2 linked regions of the Desulfovibrio desulfuricans genome follow. The protein of the gene in region 2 interacts with the protein of the main gene of each other region in a pairwise test. Links are inferred from orthologs where the notes say so. Each region holds a gene or a part of one and is shown on either strand. Other genes may lie near its edges.

Region 1 (4,285 bases), on a different replicon or contig from region 2:
AACTCTTCACCCCTGTGCACCTGCAAATACCAGAAGCGCACCACAAGCACAAAAAACATCAGACCCACCAGAACCTGAAGCAGGATTGCGCCCGCGCGCGGCGGCTGATAGCCCTCGCTCTCGACCTGAATCTTGAGCCAGGAGCGAATGCCCTTATGCTGCGCCTTGTCTTTGTGCGCCAGCAGCGAGGTATTGTCAGTTTTCCTGATCATCGGGGTTCCAGTGGCGGGTGGCCACCAACAGCCGCCAGGCGAAGGGCACAAAGATGGCCTGAATCAGGCTTGTGTCCAGGGTTCCCTGCACATCGAAAGGCAGGTTCTGCAAAGGGGCCATGAGCCACGCAATGGCGTAGTATGCGGCGCCCAGGCAGGCTGACAGCAAAAAGACAAAAATGAAATTTTCCACTTCAAACAGCCAGCGGCCCATCTTGAACAGCAAAATGACTGCGGCATACCAGACAATGACGGCCCCGAAGGGGCGCGTGCCCATGCCTTCCTGCAACAGGATGAACACGGGCAGCAGCCAGAGCATATTTTTATAATCCCGTTCCTGCAACAGGATGATCAGGCCAACCGTGAGCACATCAAGCCCCGGTACCGCCGCCTGCAAAACAATGGCGCAGGCCATGAAAAAGGCCCACCATGCAATGCTGCGGAGCGTCCTCATGGCGTGGCGCTTTTGGGCGCGGGCGGGCCCACGAATTCTTTGGGAGCTTCGCTGGGTTCCAGCGGGCGGGGCGCGCCGGTGGATTCGAGCAGCAGCACTTCTTCAAGGTGTTGCAGGTCAACCAGCGGTTCTGCCTTGATGGCCATGAACTGGGTGTAGTCCGAAGGAGCCACGCGCAGTACGCGCGCCACAGGTATGCCCTTGGGGTACTTGCCGTCCAGACCGGAGGTGATGATTATTTCGCCGGGCTTGACCTTGGCATCGCGCTGCACAAAGTTGACTTCAAGCTTTTGGCCCGTGCCCATGCCCATGAGGATGCCGGGAGCCCGGCTTTCCTGCGAAAAAACGGCTATGCGGCTGCTGGGATCAGTGAGCAGCAACACAATGGAACTGTGGGCGCTGGCCTTGAGAACGCGGCCAACCAGGCCAAGGTGCGTGACCAGCGGCGTGCCCGGACGCCCGCCCGTGCTGTAACCCCGGCTGATGGTGATGCTGTCCAGAACGGCGTTGGGGCCCATGCGGCCGGAAAGAACGCGGGCTCCAAGGGGACGCCATGTCTGGTCTACCGGCAGTTGCACCAGCGCGCGCAGGCGTTTGAGCTCGGCCAGATCTTCGCCATTGGCAAGCAGGCGCGCTTCGAGTTCGTCCACCTTTTGCTTGAGGGCTTCGTTTTCTTCGCGCACGCCCACAAGGTCAAAATAGCGATCCCACATGTTTTCCGCAGCGTCCTGCGCCGAACGAACGGGCGTGAGCACCGCGCCGGTGATTTCAAGCCCCAGTTTCGCGGCCAGGTCGTCCAGAACGCGCGTGCGCTGATTCCAGGAATACATGCCCAGAAACAGGATGAGCAAAATGCCCGCGAGGAGGAGAAGACGCCGCAGTGTCACAGGCGGAAGCTCCTGAAAGCCGGTGCGGAATAAATCGCGCCCCTGTACCGGAGACGCAGAACCGGAAGCTCGTGTTCCGGCATTGCGTCAGCCGCACAGGGGCGCGAGGACAAGGTCGGTTCTAGTCGATGCACACTTCTTTAAGAATGTGCAGGTTGTCCAGCGCTTTGCCGGTACCCACCACAACCGTGGACAAGGGATCGTCCACAACAGTAATGGGCAACGAGGTTTCTTCGCGCAGCAGTTGGTCAAGGCCCTTGAGTAGCGCGCCGCCGCCCGTGAGCACAATGCCCCTGTCCACAATATCCGCCGCCAGTTCCGGCGGGGTCTGTTCCAGGGCGATGCGCACAGCCTGAACAATACTGTCCACCTGTTCAGAAATGGCTTTGCGCACTTCTTCAGAGGTGATGATAATATTCTGCGGAATACCCGTCACAAGGTCGCGTCCCTTGACTTCGATCTGCTGTTCCGGATCGAGCGGATAGGCGGATGCGATCTTGATCTTGATTTCTTCAGCGGAAGATTCGCCGATGAGCATGTTATACTTGCGCTTGACGTGGGTCATGATGGCTTCGTCCATCTTGTCGCCGCCCACGCGCACAGAGCGCGAGTACACAATGCCCGAAAGGGAGATGACCGCCACTTCAGTGGTGCCGCCGCCGATATCCACCACCATGTTGGAGGTGGGTTCCTGAATGGGCAGATCCGCGCCGATGGCCGCTGCCATGGGTTCTTCGATGAGGTACACTTCACGTGCGCCAGCGGACTGGGCCGACTCTTTCACGGCGCGCTTTTCCACCTGGGTGATGCCCGTAGGTACGCAAATCATGATGCGCGGGCGCACAAGACGCCGCGAATTGTGAACCTTGGCGATAAAGTGGCGCAGCATGGCCTCGGTAACTTCAAAGTCGGCGATAACGCCGTCCTTCATGGGGCGGATAGCCCAGATGTTGCCAGGGGTTCTGCCCAGCATGCGCTTGGCATCGTGCCCAACGGCAAGAACTACATTGTTGCCGCGCGGGTCTTTTTTGACCGCAACCACAGAGGGCTCGCGCAACACAATTCCCTGCCCCTTGACATAAACGCAGGTGTTGGCTGTGCCAAGGTCAATGGCCAGGTCATTGGAAAACAATCCTAGTGCGAAATCCAGAATTTTGGACATTACTCTAACTTGCCTCGCTGTGCTGGTGTGCTACCTTACCGTCATGTTGAAACAACTCCCGCACCCGGCGAGGCGAAGAGGCCTGGAGTGGGGGCGCTGTTGGAATTGGTAACGTCAGGCTGAAAACTGTTCTGCTAAAACTGGCATGAAGTCAAGACGGTGGACGCAGGGTTAAAATATTTGTCCCGCCGGAAGGCGCGGAAATAAGCCTTCAAGGGACGCAAACATGCAGCGCTGGCATACTCTGGCCGCTTATTATAATCAACGCTACGGCAGCCGGGTGCAAAAAATTCCACTTGACGCCGGGGCCTCCTGCCCCAACCGCGACGGTACGCTTTCGTTTTCCGGCTGCATGTTTTGCAATGCCAATGGATCCGGCTCTGGCCGTGCAAAACAGGGCGATTCCCTACTGCAACAGTGGAATTACTGGCGCTCCATATATCTGCGGGACGACCCCAATACGCGCTTTATTGCATATCTGCAATCCTTCTCCAACACGTATGGGCCATCAGAACGCCTGCAACAACTGCTCCAAACCGTTCGGCAACTGCCCGGCTGTTTTGGAATAGCCGTAGGAACCCGCCCCGACTGTCTTGATGACGAAAAGCTCGACCTGCTCGCAGCCCTTGATTGCGACCTCTGGCTGGAATTGGGCCTGCAAACGGTCCATGACCAGACCCTTGCCCGCATTAACCGGGGCCATTCCGCAGCCAGCGCTGAAAATGCCGTGCGCATGGCTGCTGCGCGCGGTATTGCCGTATGCGCTCACCTCATGGCCGGTCTGCCCGGCGAAGATGAAGGACATTTTCTGCAAAGTCTGGAATGGGCGCTCTCCCTGCCGATAAGCGGGCTCAAACTGCACAACGTTTACGTGCCCAAGGGGACGGAACTTGCCCGCCAGTACACCGCAGGCCAGTACCACCCCCTCTGGCGCGATGAATATGTCGATCTTCTCTGCGCCGCCCTGCCGCGCATCCCTTCGCACATCGTCATTCACCGCCTCCAGAGCGACCCGGCCCCCGGTGAACTGCTGGCCCCGGCCTGGGCCACGGACAAACGCGGCCTTCTGGGAGATTTGCGGCGGGCGCTGGGGGCGAGGGAGTTGTGGCAAGGGAAGTTCTGCGACTCCCCCGAGGTGTGTCCGGCGGTCTTTTTGAGCGCTGGCGGCGTCAGTGTGGATTTTTGATCGGGTCGAGTACGGTCAGAATACACTCCCCTCGCAAAAATAACTACTTCCTTGCCAGCGCCTAAAAATCTTCGCCGGACACCATAAGTTGCCTCTGGGGGCTTGTTGCGTCATTAACGGCTTTGCTTAGCTGGTTCCACAGGACCTCCTGTTGGTTTCACTTGGTGTTGCCGCAAATCTACTCGTTTTTTTCTGGTCAAAAAAACTCCACCCCTTTGTAATATTATAGGGTTAACATGCTGGAGCCGTCCTGCGGCGTATGGACATTTATTTGGCTTTATGCTGGTATACCAGTTATGAAGCAGACAAACACCAAGGCATCTTCCACAGCGTATGAGGCCATCCGTTCCATGATCGCGCAGGGGCAGCTCAGCCCCGGCGAAG
Region 2 (3,577 bases):
CTCGGCAGTGATATCTGTGGGGGCGGTGATGTTGTACAGAACCGCCTTGGCGCTCTCAAGCGAAACATCTTCAAGCAGCGGACTCATGATGGCGCGCTGGGCGGCCTCGCGGGCGCGGTTTTCGCCAGAGGCGATGCCCGTGCCCATCAGGGCCATGCCAGCTTCGGCCATGGTGGTGCGCACGTCTGCAAAGTCGAGATTGATGAGGCCTTCGCCCACAATGACGTCAGAAATACCCTTGACGGCGTAGTACAGCACATCGTTGGCCTTCTGAAGCATTTCGGAGAAAGGAGCCTTCTTGGGGGCAAAGGCAAGCAGACGGTCGTTGGGGATGGTGATCAGGCAGTCCACATGCTGCTTGAACTCTTCAAGCCCGGCCTCCGCCGCGCGCTTGCGCTTGGCACCTTCAAAACTGAAGGGCTTGGTCACAACACCCACGGTGAGGACGCCCATTTCCTTGGCAGCCTGAGCAACCACAGGAGCAGCGCCGGTGCCGGTGCCGCCGCCCATGCCAGCGGTAACAAAGACCATATCGGCATCGCCGATGGCTTCACGAATGCTGCCAACGCTTTCCACCGCAGCCTCGCGGCCAATGGCGGGGTTGGCGCCAGCGCCAAGGCCCTTGGTAAGCTTTTCACCAAGCTGCACCTTAACGGAGGCACCGTTCTTGTTCAGCGCCTGCACATCGGTGTTGGCGCAAACAAACTGCACTCCGCGCAGGCCAGAGGCAATCATGTTCTGCACTGCATTACCGCCGCCACCACCTACGCCAATAACTTTGATCTTGGCATTGCTGGCCAACGAGGTATCGATATCATCAACGATAGACTGAGCCATTACACCTCTCCTCTGTGCTGTCCTCAAAATGCCCGCTTGAGGTTGTTATGAAATGTCCGCAAACCACTTTTTCATTCGCGAAAGCACACCGTCAAAAACGCCGCTTTCACTACGTGTGGTAAATTTTTTCTGGCCGGAAAGTTCCTTTTCCGCGCCGTAACGCAACAGCCCGACCGCCGTGGAAAATTTGGGGCTGTTGACCACGTCTTTCAGGCCCCCGATGTTGCGCGGGTAGCCAATGCGCGTGGGCAGATTGAAAATCTGTTCGCCCAGTTCCTGGCAGCCTTCAATCAGCGCCGTGCCGCCCGTGAGCACCACACCTGCGCCGATCATGTCCTTGTAGCCGGAGCGCACGAGGGTCTGATCCACAAGGTAAAGAATTTCTTCCATGCGGGGTTCGCATATTTCGGCCAGCACCTGACGCGAAAGCCGGCGCGGCTCGCGACCACCCACACTGGGAACTTCAATAAATTCATCGTTGCGCACAAGGTCGGCAAGGGCGCAACCATACTTGAGCTTGATTTTTTCGGCAGAGGCTATGGGAGTACGCAGACCAAAGGCAATGTCGTTGGAAAGGTTCTGCCCGCCGAGCGCAAGAACAGCCGTATGCTTGATGGCATCGTTGGCAAAAACGGCGATATCGGTGGTGCCGCCGCCCAGATCAACCAGAGCAACGCCGATTTCGCGTTCTTCTTCGGTCAGCACGGCCTTGGCTGATGCCAGCGATTCAAGGGCAATATCGGCAACTTCGAGCTGGCTGCGGTGGCACGAGCGCACAATGTTCTGGGCTGAAGAAACTGCGCCGGTAACAATGTGCACCTTCACTTCAAGGCGTACGCCAGCCATGCCGAGCGGGTCGGCAATGCCGCGCTGGTTATCAACAATGTATTCCTGAGGCAGGATATGGATGACCTCGCGGTCGGCAGGAATGGCCACAGCCCTGGCGGCATCAAGAGCACGTTCAATATCGCGCTGCGCGACCTCGCCGCCCTTGACGGCAATCACGCCGTGGCTGTTGATGCCCATGATGTGGCTGCCCGCAATCCCCACGTATACCGAGTGGATCTCGCAGCCCGCCATAAGTTCCGCATCTTCCACGGCCTTGCGGATGGACTGGACGGTCTGTTCAATGTTGACCACCACGCCCTTGCGCAAACCAGTGGAAACACTGGTGCCGATGCCCACCACATCTACAAGACCCGACTCCGACAGCTCGCCCACCACAGCGCATATCTTTGTGGTGCCGATGTCGAGGCCAACGATGAGCTCGGACTTATTCATGCCATTCTCCTCAAAACTCCTGTCTCCGGGTCGCAACGGCATGCCACTATGGCGCATGCCGCAAGTTTCTTACGCTGGCTGGTTAAGTAAAACCCAAACATTGCCGTTAACAGATCGAATCTCGCGAACATTGCGCAGTTCGTGTCTGCGGGCCAGATCGCCCAGGGTCAGACTTAACCGGGAAAGATTGCCCTCCCAATCGTCAGTAGCGATGGAAAGCCGCATTTCCCTGTCTTCAAGATAAATTTCAATGCCCTTGCCGGGACTCACGCTGACGGACGAAACCGCCCCCGCCTCTATGGGCAGCAAACCGCTTTGCATGCCCTTCATCAGGCGCGTCAGGTACGGCAGGGCGTCTTCTGCCCCCGGGTCAACACGCAAGGTGGGCAGCGAGAGAAAATTTTTGCTCTCAACCGGCGCTATAATTTCGCCAAGCTCGTTGGCGTAATACAGCACCCCGTCCTTATGCACCCAGAAAGAAGGCAACCGTTCTTTCAGCCGTATCACAAACCTGTCCGGCAGAAGGCGCTTAACAGAAACTTCTTCAACCCAGGGCGTCTTGCGCAGGTTTCTTTCAACCTTGGCAATGCTGACTGCAAGACTGTTGTCGCCCTCGCGTATGCCGCCGTATTGCAGCACCATGTCGTGCGAGAGGCGCACATTGCCGGTCACGTCAACATGGCGGGTGGTGAAAAAATCGCTGGTTATGGCCTTGTTGTAGAGCCAGAGCGATGAATAACACACACCAGCAAGAATCAGCCCCAGGCAGGTCAGCAGCACAGCCAACGCGGCAAGGCTTTTCAGCCCGCTGAAGCCCTTGAGCCTCCTGAAAATCCCCGCGATAACCCCGCCCGCACGTACTTTTGATCCGCCGCCGCTTTTTTTGACCGGGGCAGATGCTCGTGTGTAGGAGTTACGGGCTTTACGTCCGCTTTTTTTCAGGGCAAGGGGCATGGCACTATCCTGACCTCCGGCTCAAGCTCAATGCCAAACCGTTGCCGCACAGCTTGCCGGGCCTCTTGCAACAAGGCCAAGGCCGCTGTGGCGCTGCCCTTGCCTTCATTTATCAAAAAATTTGCATGCAGGGTTGAAAAGGCCATTCCCCCAAGCTGCCTGCCCTTGAAACCGGCCTCGTCAAGAAGCCTCCCGGCAGACATTTCCGGCGTGGGATTTTTGAATACGCACCCCGCGCTCCAAGCCGTCACAGGTTGTTTAGACTTTTTCTTAAAAAAGTTGTGACGCATGCAATTACAGATGCCATCCCTTTCAGCAACGGTCAAGCCAAATGTGGCTTCCAAGACGATAAAATCATTCTTTTTCCCGTTAATGCTGAGAGTACGATAGCCGTATTGCAGTGCATCTTCGTTGATACGCTGAATGGTGTTATCAATAAACACCTGAATATTATAAATATTTTTACATGTTTCCGTACCATGCGAGCCAGCATTCATGGCAACAG

What was found.
Region 1: the proteins of ftsA (region 2) and NE637_RS06065 interact in binary tests that used the Escherichia coli proteins (3 or more experiments, as listed by UniProt). The link is inferred for Desulfovibrio desulfuricans from one-to-one orthologs.

The regions. Positions count from the first base shown.
Region 1 is NZ_JANFYZ010000004.1:53,583-57,867, reverse strand. What follows is about bases 696-3,693. They hold NE637_RS06065 (rod shape-determining protein), read right to left. Parts: upstream 2,716-3,693; coding sequence 1,675-2,715; downstream 696-1,674. Other genes in these bases: mnmL (tRNA modification radical SAM protein MnmL/YtqA), read left to right, coding at 2,942-3,693; mreC (rod shape-determining protein MreC), read right to left, coding at 696-1,553. Also shown: mrdA (penicillin-binding protein 2), read right to left, coding at 1-212; NE637_RS06075 (hypothetical protein), read right to left, coding at 196-666; more of mreC, read right to left, coding at 663-695; more of mnmL, read left to right, coding at 3,694-3,901; NE637_RS06055 (GntR family transcriptional regulator), read left to right, coding at 4,198-4,285. UniProt on the Escherichia coli protein: Forms membrane-associated dynamic filaments that are essential for cell shape determination. Acts by regulating cell wall synthesis and cell elongation, and thus cell shape.
Region 2 is NZ_JANFYZ010000001.1:491,812-495,388, forward strand. Bases 1-2,887 are described here. They hold ftsA (cell division protein FtsA), read right to left. Parts: upstream 2,119-2,887; coding sequence 883-2,118; downstream 1-882. Other genes in these bases: ftsZ (cell division protein FtsZ), read right to left, coding at 1-837; NE637_RS02060 (cell division protein FtsQ/DivIB), read right to left, coding at 2,188-2,887. In the rest of the region: more of NE637_RS02060, read right to left, coding at 2,888-3,072; murB (UDP-N-acetylmuramate dehydrogenase), read right to left, coding at 3,057-3,577. UniProt on the Escherichia coli protein: Essential cell division protein that assists in the assembly of the Z ring. May serve as the principal membrane anchor for the Z ring.